Regions from separate parts of the Paenibacillus sp. FSL P2-0136 genome, predicted to be linked through region 1. Evidence: riboswitches for the same ligand, from Rfam matches in the RefSeq annotation. Region 1 holds a riboswitch; each other region holds the start of a gene.
What was found. A riboswitch is a leader RNA that binds a small molecule or an ion and turns the genes downstream of it on or off. The one in region 1 is predicted to bind cyclic di-AMP.
Positions count from the first base shown of each region.

Region 1 (4,839 bases):
CCGGGGGCACGCTTCGCGGTGACACCATGCCTGCTGGGGGTTACGGGAGCATTACCCTGACAGATTTGCGGACCTCCGAGGGCATTTCGCTGATGCAGCGCACCCAATATGTGCAGCCGGACGACGGCAATGTCAATGACAGAACACTGCTCAAGGTCCATCTGCCACAGCCGGTGAACGGCGGCGAGAGCGTTACGGTAAGGCTTAAATTCGAGGTCAAGCTGCCGAAAATTTTCGCCCGGATGGGAACCGCTGACGACTTCGTGATGGCCGGCCAGTGGTTTCCGAAGCTTAGCGTCTATGAGCCTGCCGGCAGAAGAGGACTCAAGGAAGAAGGCTGGAACCTGCATCAATACCACGGCAACTCCGAGTTCTACAGTGATTTTGGAATTTACAATGTATCGATTTCTGTCCCGCCCGAGTATAAGGTCGCCGCAACCGGGTTTCCGGTGAGAGACGCCAAGGTGGTGAAGGGGCGCAAGATCTATCAGTTCTATGCAGATGACGTCCACGACTTCGCCTGGGCGGCATCGCCTGATTTCGTGGTTTCCGAGAAGGCCTTCTCCGCGCCGCAGGTGCCCGGGGTGAAGATTAAGCTCTATCTGGACCCGCTGCATAAGCATCTCCAGGAGCGTTACTTCCAGGCGGCTGAGGCTGCACTGATGGCATTCAGCAAGTGGTACGGCCCTTATCCCTACTCCACCTTATCGATTGTTGTCCCGCCGGAGTCCGGCAACGGGGCCGGAGGAATGGAGTATCCGACCCTGATTACCGCCTTCGGCGCCACGGACACTTCACCGGGCACCTCCCTGGAACGCACGATCATCCACGAGATCGGGCACCAATATTTCTACGGCCTGGTGGCCAGCAATGAATTCGAAGAAGCCTGGCTGGATGAGAGCTTCACCTCTTATGCCGAAGACCGGCTGATGGAACAGGAATACGGTGTGGTCTCAAGCCTCCCTCTGCAGTCCAGCCTGGTCTCCTCTTCACAGCCGCTTAAGCTGGAGACCTGGAAATACACCGGTGATGACGCCTACACTCGCAATGTATACATCCGGGGCAAGCTGGTGCTGAAGGATATCGAACGCATCGCCGGGACCAAGAATATGGATGCCATCCTCGCCGCCTATGCCCGCAAATACCGCTTCCAGCATCCGTCCACCGCCGACTTCCAGAAGGTTGTGGAGAAAGTGACCAAGCAATCCTGGCAGACGTATTTTGAGCGGTATGTCTATAGCGGGGGGGCACCCGACTTCGCAGTCGACGATATCAGGCTCACCGTCAGACGGGACAACAGTGACGGCGGGGGGAGCCGCTATAGCGCTGTGGTTGATGTAAGCAACAAGGGCAGCCTGTACCCCGATGTTCCCGTGAAATTCACCTTCGCAGACGGGTACACGGTGCAGCAATACTGGAATGGCGAGGGTAAGGCTACTTCCTTTGAGTTAGCGTATAAAGCGCCGCTGGTCTCCGCAGAGATCGATCCGGGGCATTCCATTCTGCTGGAGAGCAGGCATCTTAATAATTTCAGAATGGCGGAGCTTGAGCCGCGTACACTCTCCCGCTGGACGCTTAGTGCATCAACTCTGCTTGAAACCCTGCTCGGAACTCTTGTCTGGTGAGGTGAAGGAATGGTGAAAAGTTCAATTGCCCGCGGTTGGATCAGCATGAAAGAGCAATTCTATATATTGATTCTGCTATTTATCTACCGGCTGTTCTGGGGATATTTCCTGTACAAATTCATTAAAAGCGCGGTTGTCCCCGTCCTGCTCCGCTACCCGGATGCGAATGCCGGCGGCAGCGGAATAGGCAGGCTGCTGTATTATATCGAGGGGCAGACCGCGCTGCGCACCGACCCCGCCGTCCAGCACTGGCTGTGGCTGCTGCTTGCGCTGACAGTGCTAAGGCTGCTGGTGACTCCCTTTATCCGTGCAGGGCTGCTGCACGAGCTTCACCAGGAGCGCGACGGAGCGCGGGGACTGTTCTTTTTTCCCGGAATGAGAAAATATGGGCTGCCGGTGCTGGTGTTCAGCCTCATCGAATGGGCGCTAACCCTCCTGCCGCTCTCTTGGCTGCTTCCGCGTATGTACCGTCATCTGCTCAGCGGTGTTCTCGATGTCCAGCTTCTGCTGAAGCTGGTGCCTTATGTGCTGGGCTGGCTGCTCTATCTCTTCCTTGTCCGCAAGCTTCTGCTCTATATGCAATTCGGCTATACCGCCGGTACCGGCATGTTCTCCTCACTGCTGATCTGCCTGAAGATGCTGCTGCCTTCGATCGGTATATCCATCGTTCTGGGGGCGGGAAGCCTGGCCGTAATTCTGCTCTGCAGCGCCTCTGCTCTGTTCTATCCCGGATTGCCGGCCCTTATGCTCCGCCAGGCAGCTCCGCTGCCCTCCACGCTGTTCGATATGTGGGGAATCGCTGCCCAGTACCACCTTTGGTCCAGTAAATCATTTCCACAATAATAAGCTGCTGAAGCGGCATACTAAAGAGAGTCACAGCCCCTTATCAGGGAGCAGGACTCTTTTTTGCTTGAACGGAGGACAAAAGCATTTGCAAAAGGGGAAATCCTCTGATACAATGATGGCTGTACCAGTAGTAACAAAGTTGTAATCTTTCAAGCAAAATATTCCGTAACTCTTGCAATTTAAGCAATACCGATAAGTCACTGTTCTGGTGCATAAAACGCCGAATTCCCTGCACCGGGAAGTGGGGGAACCATATTTTGGGTGAATTGATCTCGCTTTAGAGGGGTCATAGGGGAACCTTCTACCGAATCCTTAAGCTAACCTCGCAGGCCCTGGAAGGAGTACATCTTTTGATTAGTCAGAATTTCAAGAAAAAATGCACCGCAGCAGCGCTGGGTCTTGTGATGGTATTCACACTCGGAGCGGGCAGTGCCTTCGCAGATTCTAAGATGGATACTGTGATTTCAAAAACCATTGGAACGTCGTATAAAACCGGGGGCACAACCACCAGCGGCTTCGACTGTTCCGGATTTACCAAGTATGTGTTCAAGAATGTCGGGCTTACCTTGCCCCGTACCTCCAAAGCACAGTTCAAAGTTGGAACAAGTGTATCCAAGAGCAATCTGCGTTCCGGTGATCTCGTGTTCTTCAACACCCTGGGTAACGGAGTGTCCCATGTCGGTATTTATGTTGGAAACGGGAAGTTCGCACAGTCCTCAAGTTCACGTGGTGTAACCATCAGTTCGATGAGCCAGTCCTACTGGGCCAACCGCTACGTTGGCGCCAAACGAGTAATGAGCACAACAGCCTACCAAGCTGTCGCTTACGATTGAACCCTTGAAGCATACCCCGAATATTTCAGCCTCTAACAACTAAATGTAACTTATACGAGCCCGGGATGATTATTGCCGTAATCATTTCCGGGTTTTTCCTTTTCCTTATTCTACCTTTTACACTGAATTCGCAGCCTTGAAACAGCATTTTCTTGCAAAAACAAAGAAATAATCATATAAATTAACCCCTGCGCATAGATATGAGTCTTTGGAAAGGGCTATAACTCTAAAAAACAGCAAAAAAGATGCATTAATATGTTATAAGTGATTGCCAAGCGCCTTAGTCTTTGTTACAATTATCGCAGTGAGTTTTTAGTAACATTTTTGTAATTATTGAATCGATTTTAACAAAGGTTTTGTCATGTATTGAATGAACCGCTAATCCTAATCAACAGTCGTGCCGAGTTCCCTAATGAATTAGGGAAACGGGGGAACCACTTTGGGTGAATTGACCTCCTATTCTAAGAGGGGTCATAGGGGACCTTCAACCGAACCCTTAAGCTAACCTCGTAGGCATTGGAAGGGGTATTTACTTTTGAAGAAGAAGCTAGCAGCCGCAGTACTAAGCTTGTCCATTATCTTCACCATCGGAGCAGGAAGCGCTTTCGCGGATTCCAAAATGGATAAAGTGATCGACAAAGCCATCGGAACCAAATACGTGTCCGGCGGTACATCAACTAACGGGTTTGATTGCTCCGGATTTACAATGTATGTTTTTGATAAGATCGGCATTAACCTGCCCCATCAATCCGGCTCCCAGTATCAGATGGGCTCTGCCGTGTCCCGTGACGAGATGAGACCGGGCGATCTTGTATTCTTCAATACAAGCGGTAAGGGCATATCCCATGTTGGTATTTATGTTGGTGACGGCGAATTCGCCCATGCCTCTTCCTCACGTGGTGTAACCATCAGTTCGCTGAGTGACAGCTATTACGTCAACCGCTACGTTGGCGCCAAGCGAATCATGAGTACAGATGCCTACAAGACTGTAGCTTCGGATTCCCAAGACAACGATGATGTACAATAATCCTTTGTAACCTAACGCTCTTTTCCGAGATTTTTGCCGAAATCTTGGGGAAGGGCTTTTTTTGTCTATAAAATTACTTACCCCTCTCTATATTTGTAAAACACTGATTCTGCGCTTTCGGAAAATATATTTTGCCGTTTGTCAAGTTTCTGCATTTCCGTAAGGAAATTGCGTCGAAACTGGCTGTTTTTGTATATAATTAATAGAAGAAATGAATCTATGTCCCTTGGAAGGAGGCCTCCCCCAATGATTAGCTCCCCGCTAACCTTTTACGTGGTGCCTATGGAGCCGCAGCATGCCGCTGAGATCTGTGAGTGGAGCTACAAGCCGCCGTATAATATTTACGGCTGGGTGTCCTGGGAGCAGATGCAGGCGCTGGGCGTGGAGTTCGGAGACCCGCAGCTGCGAAGTGAGCAATATGTATCGGTTGTGAATGGAGAGGGGGATCTGTGCGGCTTCGCCCAGCTCTTTCCGATGGAGGGGGTAGTCCGGCTTGGTGTCGGAATGC
Region 1 covers NZ_CP150244.1:7,397,500-7,402,338, reverse strand. Annotated here, with positions in the region: gene NYE26_RS31790 (M1 family aminopeptidase) at 1-1,625, shown strand, start outside; gene NYE26_RS31785 (hypothetical protein) at 1,635-2,468, shown strand; cyclic di-AMP (ydaO/yuaA leader) riboswitch at 2,680-2,818, shown strand; gene NYE26_RS31780 (C40 family peptidase) at 2,876-3,304, shown strand; cyclic di-AMP (ydaO/yuaA leader) riboswitch at 3,693-3,835, shown strand; gene NYE26_RS31775 (C40 family peptidase) at 3,840-4,331, shown strand; gene NYE26_RS31770 (GNAT family N-acetyltransferase) at 4,578-4,839, shown strand, end outside.

Region 2 (4,839 bases), 3.6 Mb from region 1:
CCCTCCTGTATGTTACCCTCATGATTGGCAAAAGCTCTGTTACCTTCATCTTGTCTATACTGATGATATTGATTCTCATTCTCTATGTCAACCAATAACTTATAATAACGTAAAAACGGCCGCCTCCGCATTAAGCAGAAACAGCCGTCTTCCTATAATCTTCTATATTATTTATGCAGATGGAAAGGAACCGTGGCGATGACAATGTCCTTCTGATTCATCAGATAAGAGCGGATGAACAAGCTGGTCTGATTATGCAGCACCGCCTGCCACCAGTGCTTGGTCACGAATTGCGGAATCAGGACGGTAATATGATCCGTTGAAGAGGTCTTCCACTCTACTGTATCGATGAACTTCACCAGCGGGCGGATAATGCTGCGGTAGCGGGAGCGCAGGACGATCAGGCGTACGCCGGGGTTCCACTCCTCCCACTTCTGCTCCATCTTGTGAATCTCTTCTTCATCGAAGCCTACATATACAGCGACCACATTATCTGTCAATGACTTCGCATAGCTGATCGAATGTAGTACAGCGCGAGTCACACCGGCGACCGGAACGACTACGGTGCTTCCTTTGATACAAGGCTTATCGGTAGCCGGACAGATCCGCAGCTGATCGGCAATATTCATATAATGGCGGTGAATCCGGTGGAACACGATGATAACAGCCGGTAGGAAGATGAAGGCCATCCACACGCTGGAGAATTTAGTGATTATGAAAATCAGGGTGATCGTTAATGTAGTGAGCATCCCCACCGTATTGACGGCGAACTTGCTCTGCCAGCCTTTCGGCTTCGTTCTGTACCATTGGACCATCATGCCCAGCTGCGACAGCGTGAACGGAATGAATACCCCTACTGCATATAATGGAATGAGTCCTTCCGTATTCCCGTGAAACGCCGCCACCAGCACAGCCGACATGACACCGAGGAAAATAATACCGTTGGAGAAGCCCAGCCGGTCGCCGCGCACCATGAAGGCATGGGGCAGATATTTATCTTTGGCGAACATGAACGCCAGCAGCGGGAAGGCCGAGTACGCCGTATTGGCTGCCAGGAACAGGATAACCGCCGTAATCCCCTGAATGAAGAAGTACAGTCCGCCGCGGCCGAAGGTAGATTCGGTAATCTGTGAGACCACGGTGGCCTTCTCATCAGGCATGATACCGTACCAGTAAGCGAGCAGCGTAATACCTGTGAACATTACCCCGAGAATGAGGCCCATGAGCATCAGCGTTTTGGCTGCATTTTTCTCCGCGGGCGCTTTGAAGTTAGGAATGGCATTGGAGACCGCTTCTACCCCGGTCAGAGCCGAACAGCCGGAGCTGAAGGCCTTCAGCAGCAGGAACATACTCACGTTCGATACCGCCGAGCCAATCTCAGGAACATGGGCATGGGCGCCGCCGGTCATATATTTGAAGACCCCCGAGATGATGAGCACGAAGATGGAAACCACGAACAGATAGACCGGGATAGCGATGAAGGAGGCCGATTCGGTCACTCCCCGCAGGTTAACAATCGTTAAGAGCACGATAACAGATACCGCTATGAGAACACTATGATTATGCAGACTTGGAAAAGCTGAAGTGATTGCATCCGTCCCCGCCGAGGCGCTTACCGCCACCGTCAGAATGTAATCCACCAGAAGAGAGCCGCCGGCCAGTAAGCCGGTATGCACCCCTAGATTGCTTTTGGCGACAATATACGCGCCCCCGCCTTGGGGATAAGCGAAGATCGTCTGCCGGTAGGACAGAATCAGAATAGCCAGCAGGCCCAATACGGCTAATGCAATTGGCAAGGAGTACCAGATAGCGGTGAACCCGGCGGCCACCAGTACAATCAGAATTTGTTCTGTTCCGTAGGCTACAGACGAGAGCGCATCAGAAGACAGGACAGCCAGTGCTTTCACCTTGGATAACTTTTCATGATCGAGTTCGTTCGACTTCATCGGACGCCCGATCAATAGTCGTTTTACCTTGCTTACCATTGTAGTAACAGTTCCTCTCTTGGTTAAGTTGAAACGGGTTTCCCTGCGCTGTTTTCATAAGTGGATTTCATAAATGCAGGCACCAAAATAAGCATACGGAAATGATCCGCATGCCTTAGTGTGCATGGTCATTATCCCACTAGTGGCTTACGAGGTTAGCTGGCGGATTCGGACTGTGGTAGCCCTACGGTTACAGGTCAAGTAGCCTGCTCCGATTCACCCCTTTTGGCCTTAGCCAAAGTGTGGTTCCCCCGTTTTTCCTTCCGGAAAATTCAGCGCATATTCAACTTCTCACAAGGACTAATATTAAGCTACAACACGTCTTCCGTAAAGCGTGGAAACAAATGAAAAAAGAATGAAAAGCACTCAAAACAACCAAATTCATCATCCGGTATGTCTTGATCTTTCATTCTCTTTCATTATCCCTTTACCACGTGATTTTACAGGGTTTTTGCATATTATTTTTTACTAAAATTAAAGGTATTCTCTTCTCTTCCTTCTGCCCGTCAGCTTCTTACTCCGCAGGCTCCTCTTTGCGTCCTGTCCAGAGCAGAATCGAGATTAAGGCAAAGGCTATAAGTGCAAGCAGAGGGATCGTTATAAATCCGAACCAGTTCAGATAATCCTTGTTGCACGGTACGCCGATGGTACAGGGAAGCACCTTGCTGAGCGCCGGAATTTTCTGCTCCGCATAATGATAAATAGAGATGCAGCCGCCGATCAGACTAAGGGGAAGCACGTATGGAATGATCCGCTTGTCCGCCCGGTAGGTGGCGATCCCCAGCAGGAACAGCTGCGGATACATGAAGATCCGCTGGAACCAGCACAGCTTACAGGGCTCGTAATTTAGGACCTCACTGAGATACAGGCTTCCTGCTACAGCCACCACACAGACGAACCAGGCCAAGTAGAGACAGTTACGCCGGCAGAAGGCAGAGAAGACGGTCATTGGGCGGTCCCTGCTCCCGCTGCTGCTGTTGCTGCCTGAATCTGGGCGTCAATCGCCTCCATATTGAAAGGCTCCTTCACCTTGATGCCGTTCACGTACAAGGATGGCGTATTCGTTACACCCGTATCGGTGCCAAGCTGAATATCCCGCTCCAGCTCGCTTACGTAGGTACGCTCGTCAATGTCCTTGCGCAGCAGGTCGTAATCCACCGGCAGCTCCAGCTGCTTGGCGAGACTCACCAGGAAGTCAGGCGTAGCCCATTCCTTCTCTTCATTCCCCTGATTGGCATAGATCGCATCGAAATACTTCCAGAACGCTTCCTGGTTCTGATGATAGACCGATAGCGCTGCCAGGGAGGCCGTTCTGGAATCCTTGCCGATGAAGGCCAGATTCACGAAATAGAAGGCTGCTTTATTCTGATCGACATAGCCCTGAACGATCTGCGGCTTGATCACACCGGTGAACTGGGCGCAAGCCGGACATTTGAAATCGCCGAATTCCACAATTTTTACCGGAGCATCCTCCTTGCCCAGCCGCATCATCTCACTGTAATTGAAGGCAACCGGTTTGCTGTCTGAGCCTGCAGGCGAAGAATCCTTGGAAGCAAGCATGAATAAGCCTACAAAAATAATAATGACGATGGCCACCGTACTCACGATCAGAATTCTCGTTTTCTGCTTCTGCTGCTCCTGCTCTGCCCTGCGCTTCTCCTGCTTGCTCATCTGGGGAGCCGTGACATTGTTCTTTTTTGTTTTGCTCAAAGAGAGTTCCTTTCCGTCCTCAGGACTATCGTGATAAAAGAATAGTTACTTTCAAATTATATAATGTTAACTCTCTTGTTGGCAATCGCTGTCTTATACGGCTTCATTCTCCTCCGCTGACTCCCCCTCCCCTGTATCCTTGCCGAAAAATACCTCCGGGGAATGCTCCTGCGACTGCAGCTTAATTCTGAAGAAGAATTGTGTGCCGCCCCCTTCTGCCGGTTCTGCCCAGATCTCTCCTTGCATCAGGTCTACAAGCTTCTTGCAGATCGCAAGGCCCAGACCCGTGCCGGGGTACTTACGGGTATGCGACCCGTCCACCTGCGAGAAGGACTGGAAGAGCAGCTGCAGCTTATCCGGTGAGATGCCAATGCCGGTGTCGCGCACCATGAATTGCAGCGCCTGAGCGGTCTCCCTGACGCCATAGGACTCCACCTTAACCGTTACCGTGCCGGATGGCGTGAATTTCACCGCATTGCCGATCAGGTTGATGAGAATCTGGCGGATACGCGCAGCATCCCCGGTGAACTTGTCAGGAAGCCCCTCCTCGATCAGAAGCTCCAGAGATAACGGCTTGTCTTGTGTGCTCACCATGAACAGGTCCATACAGCCCTGGAGCAGCGCCTTCAGCCCGAAAGAATCCTTGTTCAGCGAGAGGGCATCCGCCTCCAGCCGGGAGATGTCGAGAATATCGCTCATCACATGCAGCAGAGCATGGCTGCTTGTACTCTGAAGCCGCAGGAGCTCCAGATGCTCAGGATTGCTGATCTCCTCGGACAGCAGCTGGTTGACGCCGATAATGCCGTTCAGCGGCGTGCGGATTTCATGGCTCATGGTGGCGAGGAACTCGCTTTTCATCGTCACCGCACTCTCCGCGGTATCCCTGGCCTCCAGCAGCTCATACTGATACTTCATCAGGGCAGTCACATCCTCGGCCACAATATAGACCCACTGCTCCGTATGATGCAGCAAAGGAAAGACGGTGACACTACAGATCAGCTGCTCCCCGCCTTTGCTCCGTACCTTCAGCTCCAGCTTGGAGGACTGCCCCCGTGAAGCGCGCGTTATGGCATCCCGTACGGCAGCTTCATCCCGTTCGCTGTATAGTATCGCCTTATAATTCCCCAGTTCTTCGCTGCTATAT
Region 2 covers NZ_CP150244.1:3,808,678-3,813,516, forward strand. Annotated here, with positions in the region: gene NYE26_RS15895 (APC family permease) at 168-1,985, opposite strand; cyclic di-AMP (ydaO/yuaA leader) riboswitch at 2,114-2,273, opposite strand; gene NYE26_RS15900 (disulfide oxidoreductase) at 2,500-2,934, opposite strand; gene NYE26_RS15905 (thioredoxin domain-containing protein) at 2,931-3,695, opposite strand; gene NYE26_RS15910 (ATP-binding protein) at 3,789-4,839, opposite strand, start outside.
Region 2: linked by a shared signal. The riboswitch ahead of NYE26_RS15895 (APC family permease) and the one ahead of NYE26_RS31780 (C40 family peptidase) in region 1 are both predicted to bind cyclic di-AMP.

Region 3 (4,839 bases), 530 kb from region 1:
ATATTGTGATCGCTGAATTTGATTTGAATGAGGGTAAGCTGGTTGGACATTGGCACCGGGTGACGCAAGGCTTCACCAGCCGCGGCTGTGCTGAAGCACCGCAAATTTATAAGTATAAAGATAAATACTATCTTTTATTAGCTGCGGGCGGAACTGGTTATGCTCATGGCGTGGAGGTGGGACGTGCGGAGAATATTTTTGGTCCCTATGAACCGCATCCGTCGGGGGAGCCGATCATCACCTCCTCGCCGCGCCATTTATTTTCACTTGGGAATCCGGATGCCGGGCATTTTGAGATGTATAATCCAAGCTCGATCATGCAAAAAGCAGGTCACGGCTCATTAGTGCAAACTCAAACAGGCGAATGGTATATTGCTCATCTCATGTCACGGCCTGTGGAAGGAACGCTCTTAAATCCATTAGGCCGTGAAACCTCTATTCAAAAAATGCATTGGACAGAGGATGGCTGGCTGGAAATGAAGGATGGATCGAATGTGGCGAAAATGGAAGTTGAGGGGATGACAGGTGTTGAATTAGAGGCCGATGGAATCTCTCATGACGTATTTGATGATTTTAATCAGGAGAAATATGATCTTCATTTTCTGACTCCGTACCGGGACCAGCAAGCGGCATGGGTGAATACGGTTGAACGTCCGGGTTACTTACGCATTCATGGAGAGAATTCTTTTTTCTCGCAGATCCATCCGGCGATTATGGCCACACGCGCAACTTCCCTTCATTATGAAGTTCAAACCAAGGTGGAATTTCATCCCGATCACTACTCGGAAACGGCCGGTCTGGGGCTATACTATGATTCGAATAATTGGCTGTACGTTCACTTGACCCACTCCGAATCAGAGGGTACCGTTCTATACGTACTTCAGGCCAAGCTGGGGCAACGCATTGAGCTGGTCCACCATTACATTCCAGTCCCTGAAGACACAGCGGAGCTCAAGATTATCTATCATTCAGGCATCGCGAGTATCCTTTACCGTTTCGGGGATAACGGGGATTGGCAAGCTTTTGTAGAAAACATTGATGTACTCTATCTGTCGGATGAAGGCGTGAACGGGGAGCCAGGGGAGATTGGCGGATTTACAGGCTTGTTCAATTTCATCGGTTCCGTTGATGCCCACCAGCATGACTCCTTCGCTGATTTTGACTACTATGGAGTGAAGAATTACTAGCCAAGGACGCCATACGTTCTTCCGCCTGGGTGTGCCCGGAGCCGTGGTGAACTGGTGAAAACGCCGGAGATGGTGTACCTTAGTAGTATTAGTCTTTAGGAGTGGTGAAGTGTTGTGAAGAAAAGTAGACAAACCCCCGTGCTGGTCGCGGCCTCGATCCTGCTGATTATTATCAGCAGCCTGATCCCGTCGGATCAATCGACTTGGCTGGGGGCGTTACAGACCCTTCTGCTGGGAGCCGGCCTGCTCGGCTGCTGTATGGCTTTTTGGCGGTTTGCCAAGGGCGGCAAGGGTGGTAAGGGCAAGAGCTGAGTTCTATGTACTGAACGGTTGGTGGAGACAGGATGAGTGCATGGGATGATTGAGCTATGTAAGATGGGCCAAGTACTGCATGAGTGCTGGCGCTGAGAGTCAAGGACGAAGTCGCGGCGGATGCTGCGGCTTTATTTGTTAGAATTTATATGTTTTGGGGTCCCCGCAAAGTACCTGAGGCATCATCGATGCTAAAGCCCCACTTTGTGGGGGGATGTTGTTTTGTAGGCGGACTCAGCGGCCCTTATTTTGTGAAAAAGACCGATTTTCTCCCCGTTGCGGACTGAGAGGACCTTAAAGGGCAGTATGGAGCGCAAAATGAGGCGGAATGGGTTAATTAAGCGCCTCTCAGTCCGCATGGCCTTCGGAATGGTCCCATTTGCCGAAATAGCGGATCGGTAGTCCGCATGGCCCGCTATCCATCTCCTTTTGTCGCATCCGTCCCCTAATTCGGCCACATCCAACTCATTCCGCCGCACTCATTCCTATATCCCGCGTATCCCGCGTTATTCCCAGTCTCAACCCGCCGAAGGGCGGTGCACAGCAGGCAAGGCTGAATGGGCGGCTGCCATCTGTTCGCGTATTCCTCTGAGCCGGGCCTTGAGCTCGGGGATGCTGCACTCCAGGATCTGGCTGATGTCGGGCAGGGGGAGCTGGATGCCATACCACAAGACACTGGCAACGTGATCGTCCCAGCTCAGCGGCGCAGAAGCACAGCGGCTGGTGTCGTGGGCGAGCATGGCACACTGGCGGATGCACTCTCTGTAGGCAGCCGCAGCAGCGGCGTCCCCTGAGAGGCGGCCCTTCAGCCATAGTGGATGGAGGGCCACGAAGGTGGCGGTTGCAGCTTGTTCGGCGCGGACGCCTTGCTCTAGCAGCAGGCAGCTAAGCGCATAGACGGGACCGCTATATTGCTGGGTGTAGTGGTTGAATCCGGCAGCGGCGGTTAGTTTGGGCGATAAGGGGTCAGGCATGTGGTCACTTTCCTTCCTGAATCTATACTGTGCAGTTCATTCCAGCGCGCAAAAAACCGCAGGCAGAGGAGGACCTCTGCCTGCGGTTGTGGGTAACAGGCTTAAGACGCCTGGCACAAAAGCGTGGCGGATCAGGGCTCTCTCTTGGCGCTTACGAGGTTAGCTGTCGGATTCGGACGGTGAGAGTCGCCCTACCTGCCGGAGACCTGCGCGTGGCATTCTCCTTCGGATTCACCCCAAGTCGGCCTGACGGCCGGATGGTTCCCCCGTTTTCCACATGACGGAAATTCAGCGTGCATGCATATGCTCATTTTCATGAATGCATTCATTTGCTTTCAACACGAATCATACTCTCTTCAGAGGGGGTTTGTAAAAATGGAAAAGAGTGCTATTCGCCTTATTTTCAGCAAATGGCTGAATGGCTGTGCATAGGGAAGCCAAAACACCTATATGTAGCAGATTATCTGCCATTTATCTCGCTCAAGCGCTGTTTTTTATTTTTGGCAGACGACGGTGGGGAAGAAGGATTCTCCATGTATCAGCTCACCACCAAAGCGGCTCATTCTGATTCTTCCAGGCAATAATCCGCTTCATCTCACGAACGGTTCCTGTTGTAATCTCATAGTCGCTGCGTTCAGCGGCATGAAGGTCCAGGAAATGCAGCATCCCTCCATAAGTCCCCACGGCCAGCATGGTCTCATCCGGATCGACAGCTAATCCAGAAATGGTGCTTCCGGCATAATAACGCCACAGCTCCCGCCCCCCTGTATCAATGAGCCTCAAGTAGCCATAGGCATCGCCAATGACAACACCGTCCTTCAGTGCCGCCGCCGCATATACCCGGGCTTCCTCGTTAACAACCGGATATTCCTGATCGGACGGGAGCTTTCCTGCTTCCGCATCTTCAAGGGACACAGCAAGGGTAACGCCATTATAGAAGTGGCAGGCATTGTACCATACGCTATGCTGGTCCTTCGTAAATATAGTATAGTGCGGGTAACTGGATTCCGGATTGAATAAGTGAACCTGCCCTGAAGTTGTGTCATATAAAAGATGATCACTGCCCTGGCTGCCATAGGCAATCCATCTTCCATCCGGAGAGACGGCACCATGCGGCATGTCGATCTCGATATGCTCCATCTCATCTGCTTTATATTCTTCGAGATCAGGATGCAGCAGCTTCACCTCCCATAGCTTCTCCTGCGATTGCTGGACCAGAAAAATCCCCTGGCTCGTAACAAGCAATAATGCTTGGCCCCCGTTAAAAGGAATGACTTGCTCCAAGGGTAACTCCTGATCCAGGCTGTCTATGTTCAAAACAGTAAACTCCGGGTCCAGCGCTTGAATCGTGCCATTCAGCTCACGCCATGAGAGATCTGCTACAACTTTTCCTTGTAGAGTGCTGTTCATGGATTGCATAATGGTAATGCCTTGAATTCCGGCGAGTGCATAGAACTGATTGTCAGGAGATGCCCCAACCAGGCTAAACTCGTCGAATACGGAAATAACATCCTTATGTACTGCTACAACTACATTCTTCTCCCAAGGTGAGCCGGTGCTGAACACCAGAGCATCATCACTGATGAAATGAATACCGCGAATTGCCTGCATCTCCTTCTGGAAGTGCCCGGAGAGCGGCCACGTTGCCGCCGGTAGTTGCTCCCGCAGCTCAGTAATCTCACCGTGCTCATTAGCTCCTCGAATCATCTTATAGATTTTGGCGGCGAGGCCCCCGCGTGTATCCTCTGCGGGTTCTTTTCCCGCTTTGTCCCAGCCTTCAGTCAGTCCTTTATGTACGAATTGATTAACGTCGCTCGCATAACGCTGTCCTTCTTCACGCCATTTGGCGGCATGCTCATCCTGTAGCCACTTCAAAGGATCAATCCTCCTTGTCCAGATATATATAAATATACAATTATTCCATCGATGAATCGCAAAAAAAAGGCGCTGCTCCTGTTGAGAGGACAGCACCTTTGTGTATATTACAGAACAGCAGCATCCATAAGCTCCTGAAGCTCAGGGAGATTGAAGCCCTTGACCGCCCGGTCCCCGGATACGGTGACTGGAATGCCCATGAAGCCCAGCTTCTCCACTTCCTCCTGATAGACGGAGCTGGTCATCACATCCCGGACCTCGAAGGGAATGCCCTTGCTCTCCAGCAGCTGTTTGACCTGATTGCACTCGCCGCAGCCGGAGGTTGAATAGACAATTACGTTCGCGCTCATTGTTCCACTGCTTCCTTTATCGCTTTTTGGGTAATCTTCCAGTGTGAGGTGTTCCAGCGGACTTCGCTGTCCTCCAGTAGGAAAATCTGCGGGGATTCATGCTTGATCCCGAAATCCTCAGCAATCTGATTGGAGACAGGA
Region 3 covers NZ_CP150244.1:259,717-264,555, forward strand. Annotated here, with positions in the region: gene NYE26_RS01090 (family 43 glycosylhydrolase) at 1-1,187, shown strand, start outside; gene NYE26_RS01095 (hypothetical protein) at 1,302-1,499, shown strand; gene NYE26_RS01100 (hypothetical protein) at 2,018-2,473, opposite strand; cyclic di-AMP (ydaO/yuaA leader) riboswitch at 2,608-2,777, opposite strand; gene NYE26_RS01105 (hypothetical protein) at 3,017-4,348, opposite strand; gene NYE26_RS01110 (glutaredoxin family protein) at 4,456-4,698, opposite strand; gene ytxJ (bacillithiol system redox-active protein YtxJ) at 4,695-4,839, opposite strand, start outside.
Region 3: linked by a shared signal. The riboswitch ahead of NYE26_RS01100 (hypothetical protein) and the one ahead of NYE26_RS31780 (C40 family peptidase) in region 1 are both predicted to bind cyclic di-AMP.

Region 4 (4,839 bases), 2.5 Mb from region 1:
GAACCATCAGGTAGACCGCATCACCACCCTAGCTACACGCGGGGATGTGGCGATGAGCGGCAACTTCGGTTATGAGCTGGACCTCACAAATTTCACCGAAGCGGAGAAGGACCTGGCTACCCGGCAGATAGCCCAGTACAAGGAGATCCGTACGCTGGTGCAGCAGGGTGATATGTACCGCCTGCTGAGTCCGTTCGAGGGTAGTGGCGACACCGCCTGGATGTTCGTCAGCGAGGACAAGACCGAAGCCTTCGTCGCTTATTTCCGCGTGCTGGCCATACCGAATCCTCCGATCTCGCGCCTTACGCTCAAAGGACTCAATCCCGAGCTGGATTATGTCATTGAGACGGGGGCAAAAGGCAGCAACGGTCATGTCCACGGCGGCGCAGAAGCCTCTGCACCTGCAGATGGCGTCAGCTCCGCTCCGTTCCAGACGGCCTTCGGCGGCACACCGCTCGGCGGCGACCGCCTGATGCGTATGGGCCTGGTAGTCTCCGACCTGCGCGGAGATTATGCAAGCTGCACTTACCGCCTGAGAGCGGTGCAGCGCTGATCTACAGCTTCAGACATACCACAGGCGTCAGCCTCCTTTTGGAGATTGACGCCTGTTTTTTGTGGAGAGATGCAGTCAGGAAGGCGGCTTGCTGCCGGTTCATTAACTACTTACTACCTGCCTCTACTCCTCTTCTACTCCTGTCCATGTTCAGGCTCCCGACCAAGTAACCCGCTAAGCGCCTCTGTGACATTCATGCCGGTCAGCGTCTTGGTCAGTTCAGGCACCTGCGCCATGATTTTGGCGATATCGCCGGTAATTTTGTTCACGCCTGCGGACGCCCCATCCTGGGAGATGACGGTGATCTTATCTACCTTGGCCAGCGGGGAGGCGATTTTCTCAGCCAGCTCGGGCAGGATTTTCAGGAATTCCACGGTCAGGGCGGCTTGAGTGAACTGTTTGTACGCCTCAGCCTTCTTCTGCAGCGCTCCCGCTTCCGCCGCTCCGGCGAGCTGGACGATCTCCGCATTCGCCTTCCCTTTTGCCAATTCCGCCTCCGCTGTTGCCAGTCCGCGCTTGGTCGTCGTAGCGGCTTCGGCTTCCGCCTCCAGAATCTGCCGCTGCTTGGCGGCTTCCGCTCTCATGATCGTTGCTTGATTCTCTGCCTGGGCCGGCTTGATTACCGTCGCTTCCAGCTCCCGCTGTCTCAGCTCGACCTCGATCTCCCGGACTGTGCGGTTGGCTTCGGCCTCCATTTGAGTGATTTTCACCTGTTCGGTAACCAGCGACTGCTTGATCTTATTCTGCTGCAATTCGTACGCCAGATCCGCCTGTGCCTTCTTCACCTCGGTCTCCAGCTTGAAGTCCGCCTGCTTAATGTTCAGCTCCTTCTCGAACAGCGATTCCTTCGCACGGGCAGCGGTTCCTGCTTCAATCGTCGCCTGATGCGCATTGGCTTTGGCAATGGAGGATTCCTTCTCCGCCTCGGCCTGCTTGATCTGAATATCGCGTTCGGCTTCAGCCTTGGCGATGCTGGCATCACGGCGAATCCGCTCAATCTCAGGCACCCCCATATTGTCGATGTACCCTTTGTCGTCGGTAATTTTCTTGATGGTGAAGCTGACCACCTCCAGCCCCATCTTGTCTAGGTCCTCCGAGCAGGTCTCCCGCATCTTGCTGTTGATTTCGTCTGGGGTCTTGAGTATAGATTCTACACTGAGCTGCCCGATCAGGCCGCGCAGATGACCCTCCACCGAATGCAGAATAATCGTCTCACGGTCCTCTTCCGGCCGGTCAATGAACTGCTCGCTGGCTGTGAGAATAGCGGTTGGATCGCTTTTGATCTTAATCTGGGCGACCGCCTCCAGGTTCAGCTTGATGCCCTGGCGGGAAAACATGGCCTGCGCCGGGATCACATCGAAGCTCATCAGCATCATGGAGATGGTTTTATTGTTCTGGAAGCCGGGGATGACGAATGTCCCGCCGCCCTGAACCACTCTTTTGCCGCCGAGACCGTATACGATCATGGCCTGATTAGGCGGAACCTTTTTATACGCGGTCACAATACTGGTTAACGCCAGCAGAATCACAACAACAATAGCTCCGGTTACATATAAAATTAACATTTGCTCCGACACTCCCCGTTAGTTTTGTTCCATTTCCCTCTCGAACAAAGTGACCGTTGCGATCCCCTTATCCGTCTTCACAATAATCACCCGATCGCCCCGCAATAGCGACTGACCGGATTCGGCACGCACGCCGATGGAACGCATGGTCCCGTGCAGCACATACTTCATCTCTCCTACGGCCCCATCCGCTGCGGCGATGCTGATATAGCCGAGCTGGCCTGCCGGATCATAATCGAGTTCACTCATACTGCTGTCATAACGGGTCATCACCCGGGCCAGTACCGTGTAGAGCAGGATGCCCGGCAGCAGGGCGATCAAGGTACAGACCAGTACCACGGCGAGCAGCTGCATCCCGCTGTACTTGACAAGCATATACCCCGTGCCGCCCCAGACGGTGACAAACACCATCAGCGGAAGAATCGGGAGAAAGCCTGGCCCCCCGCCATCTCCTCCCCCTACATGCAGGTGGCCTACCAGACCGTGCCCATGAATGCTGCCGCTTAGGATAAGCACGAGGCCAACCCAGAAGCAGACGATAAATACAGTAGCGATGGGAACCCCCTCCTTTCAATGTAATATGGCTATAAGAAAACTGACTGTAGTGGAGATGCGGAAACTGACTATTGTGGTACATAAAAAGACTATTGCGGCATATAAATGACTAATCAGTGTTGTTATAAGATTAAATTGTGCTTCCACCTGTCACTATTGCCCCTAATTTCCACTTTAGGCTGCTTGGTTGTGTATGGCAGAGGCGCAATTGGATTCAAGGGCACTTGTGCTCTTCATTTCTGCATCCAGCCCATTTTCAGGGCATTCAGTGGGATTAATCCCCTTCCCTACACAGCAAAAAGACCACAGCAGCAGCAGGGCTCTCCGTGGTCGGTTACTCGATCATGGCGCTCATCCTCTCTCTTCGAGGCTTACGGGGTTAGCTGACGGATTCGGGCAGCGAGATTGCCCTACCTCACCAGAGCCATAGTAGCACACTGGCAAGGATTCACCCCGGGTACTCAGCAGCCTATCCTTAAGCCACCTGCACCAGTTGGTTCCCCCGTTCCCGTTACGGAATTCAGCCATTTCAAGAACAGTGTCATTTCATTCGGTTGTTGATTGAATCTTACGCCTGCAGCCATTTAATGTAAAACCTCACGGATGACAAAAGAAGTCAATAATGCTGTACCTTCTGGAATGAAGGCGCATTCTTCAGCTCTGCTCTTATCCGCCCGGGGATTTGCTCGCGCTATCGTCTGTTTACACCCATGTTACTCTTCCTCCCACGCGCTGCTCCTTTGCTCACCTAATCTCCTCCCACTCTCATACTCACTTATTCCCCTACTCTCCTTACCTACTCACTTACTCTCCTTCACTTACTCCCACACTAACTCTCACTTACCTACTCACTTACTCTCCTTCACTTACTCCCACTCCAGCTCTCGCTCCTCATCTACTCACTTACTTCCCACTCCCTTCCCCACGCCCTCCTAACTTAATCTCCTAACCCCGCACCTTTTTTTCTCAGCCCATTACTCCAAATTTAAAATATTCACATTTTCGTCACTCGATGCTCATTGTGCAATCTTTCCCTTTGAGCAATAATAGAACCTATAGATTCTCTAGAACTTATAGATATCAGGGAAAGGAGGAACATTTACTTTTGAATTCCAAACTGAATCTGCGGGACAAAAAAAAAGAAGCCACCGCCTATGCCTTAGCCGTAGCGGCCTTCGAGCTTGCGCTTGAGCATGGGATGGATGGCTTCATTGTGGATGATGTTGTTCAGAAGGCTGGATATTCCCGGCGGACTTTTGCGAATTACTTCTCCTGTAAGGAGGAGGCAGTCGCCGCCTATTTCATTGGCATTATTGCTGTCCAAGAGAAAGAGAATAACCCGCTGGCTGCTCTGCCGTCGGATGCTACACCGCTCGATGCCCTGTACAATCTGCTGAAGCTGCAATTCACCTCGGAGTTCCTGCATAAGCTGCGGCAGTTCGTCTCCCTGGCGAATCAATATCCGTCCCTGGAGCCTTACATTCTCAATGTCTTCCGGCATTTGCAGATCACCGCCCAGGAGACACTGGAGCAGTTCACCCGTGGACGGTATGCCGATGGATATACCCACCTGCTGGTAGGTGCCGTCTATGGGGCTTTCGTGCCTATCCTGGACGGACGGCTGAACGTCATGCTGCCGGGTGAGCAGCAGAGCGGGGACTCCGGGGCTATGCCGTTTCAACAATACCTGAATTCCATGTTTGCTTACTTACGTAACGGCTTCTAAATTCACAGATAAAGAGGAGAAACCACTACATGTCTACCTTTCTATACCGCTTAGGTAAATCGGCTTATGCCAAGCCCTGGGCCTTCATTGCAGTCTGGATCATTGTACTCGGAGTTGTAGGCACCCTGATTGGAGTCAATGGCATTCAATCCAGCTCCGAGATGAAAATTGAAGGCACAGAGTCGCAAAAGGTGCTGGATAAGCTGACAAAAGAGCTGCCCGCTGCGGCCGGAGGCCAGGCTAGTATCGCCTTCACTGTACCGGACGGGGAGCGTCTTGATACGCCTGAGCGTACAGCGCTGCTTCTAAAAGCTATTAATGATGTATACAACATGGAATATGTCATCAACCCTGCCGAACTGGCAGCACAAGCAGCGGCCGCCGCTGCCGGTCAAGCCGCTACTGATCCTTCCGCTGCGGCCGGTCAAGCCGCTACTGAT
Region 4 covers NZ_CP150244.1:4,893,392-4,898,230, forward strand. Annotated here, with positions in the region: gene NYE26_RS20860 (alpha-galactosidase) at 1-553, shown strand, start outside; gene NYE26_RS20865 (SPFH domain-containing protein) at 688-2,118, opposite strand; gene NYE26_RS20870 (hypothetical protein) at 2,137-2,634, opposite strand; cyclic di-AMP (ydaO/yuaA leader) riboswitch at 3,027-3,209, opposite strand; gene NYE26_RS20875 (TetR/AcrR family transcriptional regulator) at 3,779-4,399, shown strand; gene NYE26_RS20880 (MMPL family transporter) at 4,429-4,839, shown strand, end outside.
Region 4: linked by a shared signal. The riboswitch ahead of NYE26_RS20870 (hypothetical protein) and the one ahead of NYE26_RS31780 (C40 family peptidase) in region 1 are both predicted to bind cyclic di-AMP.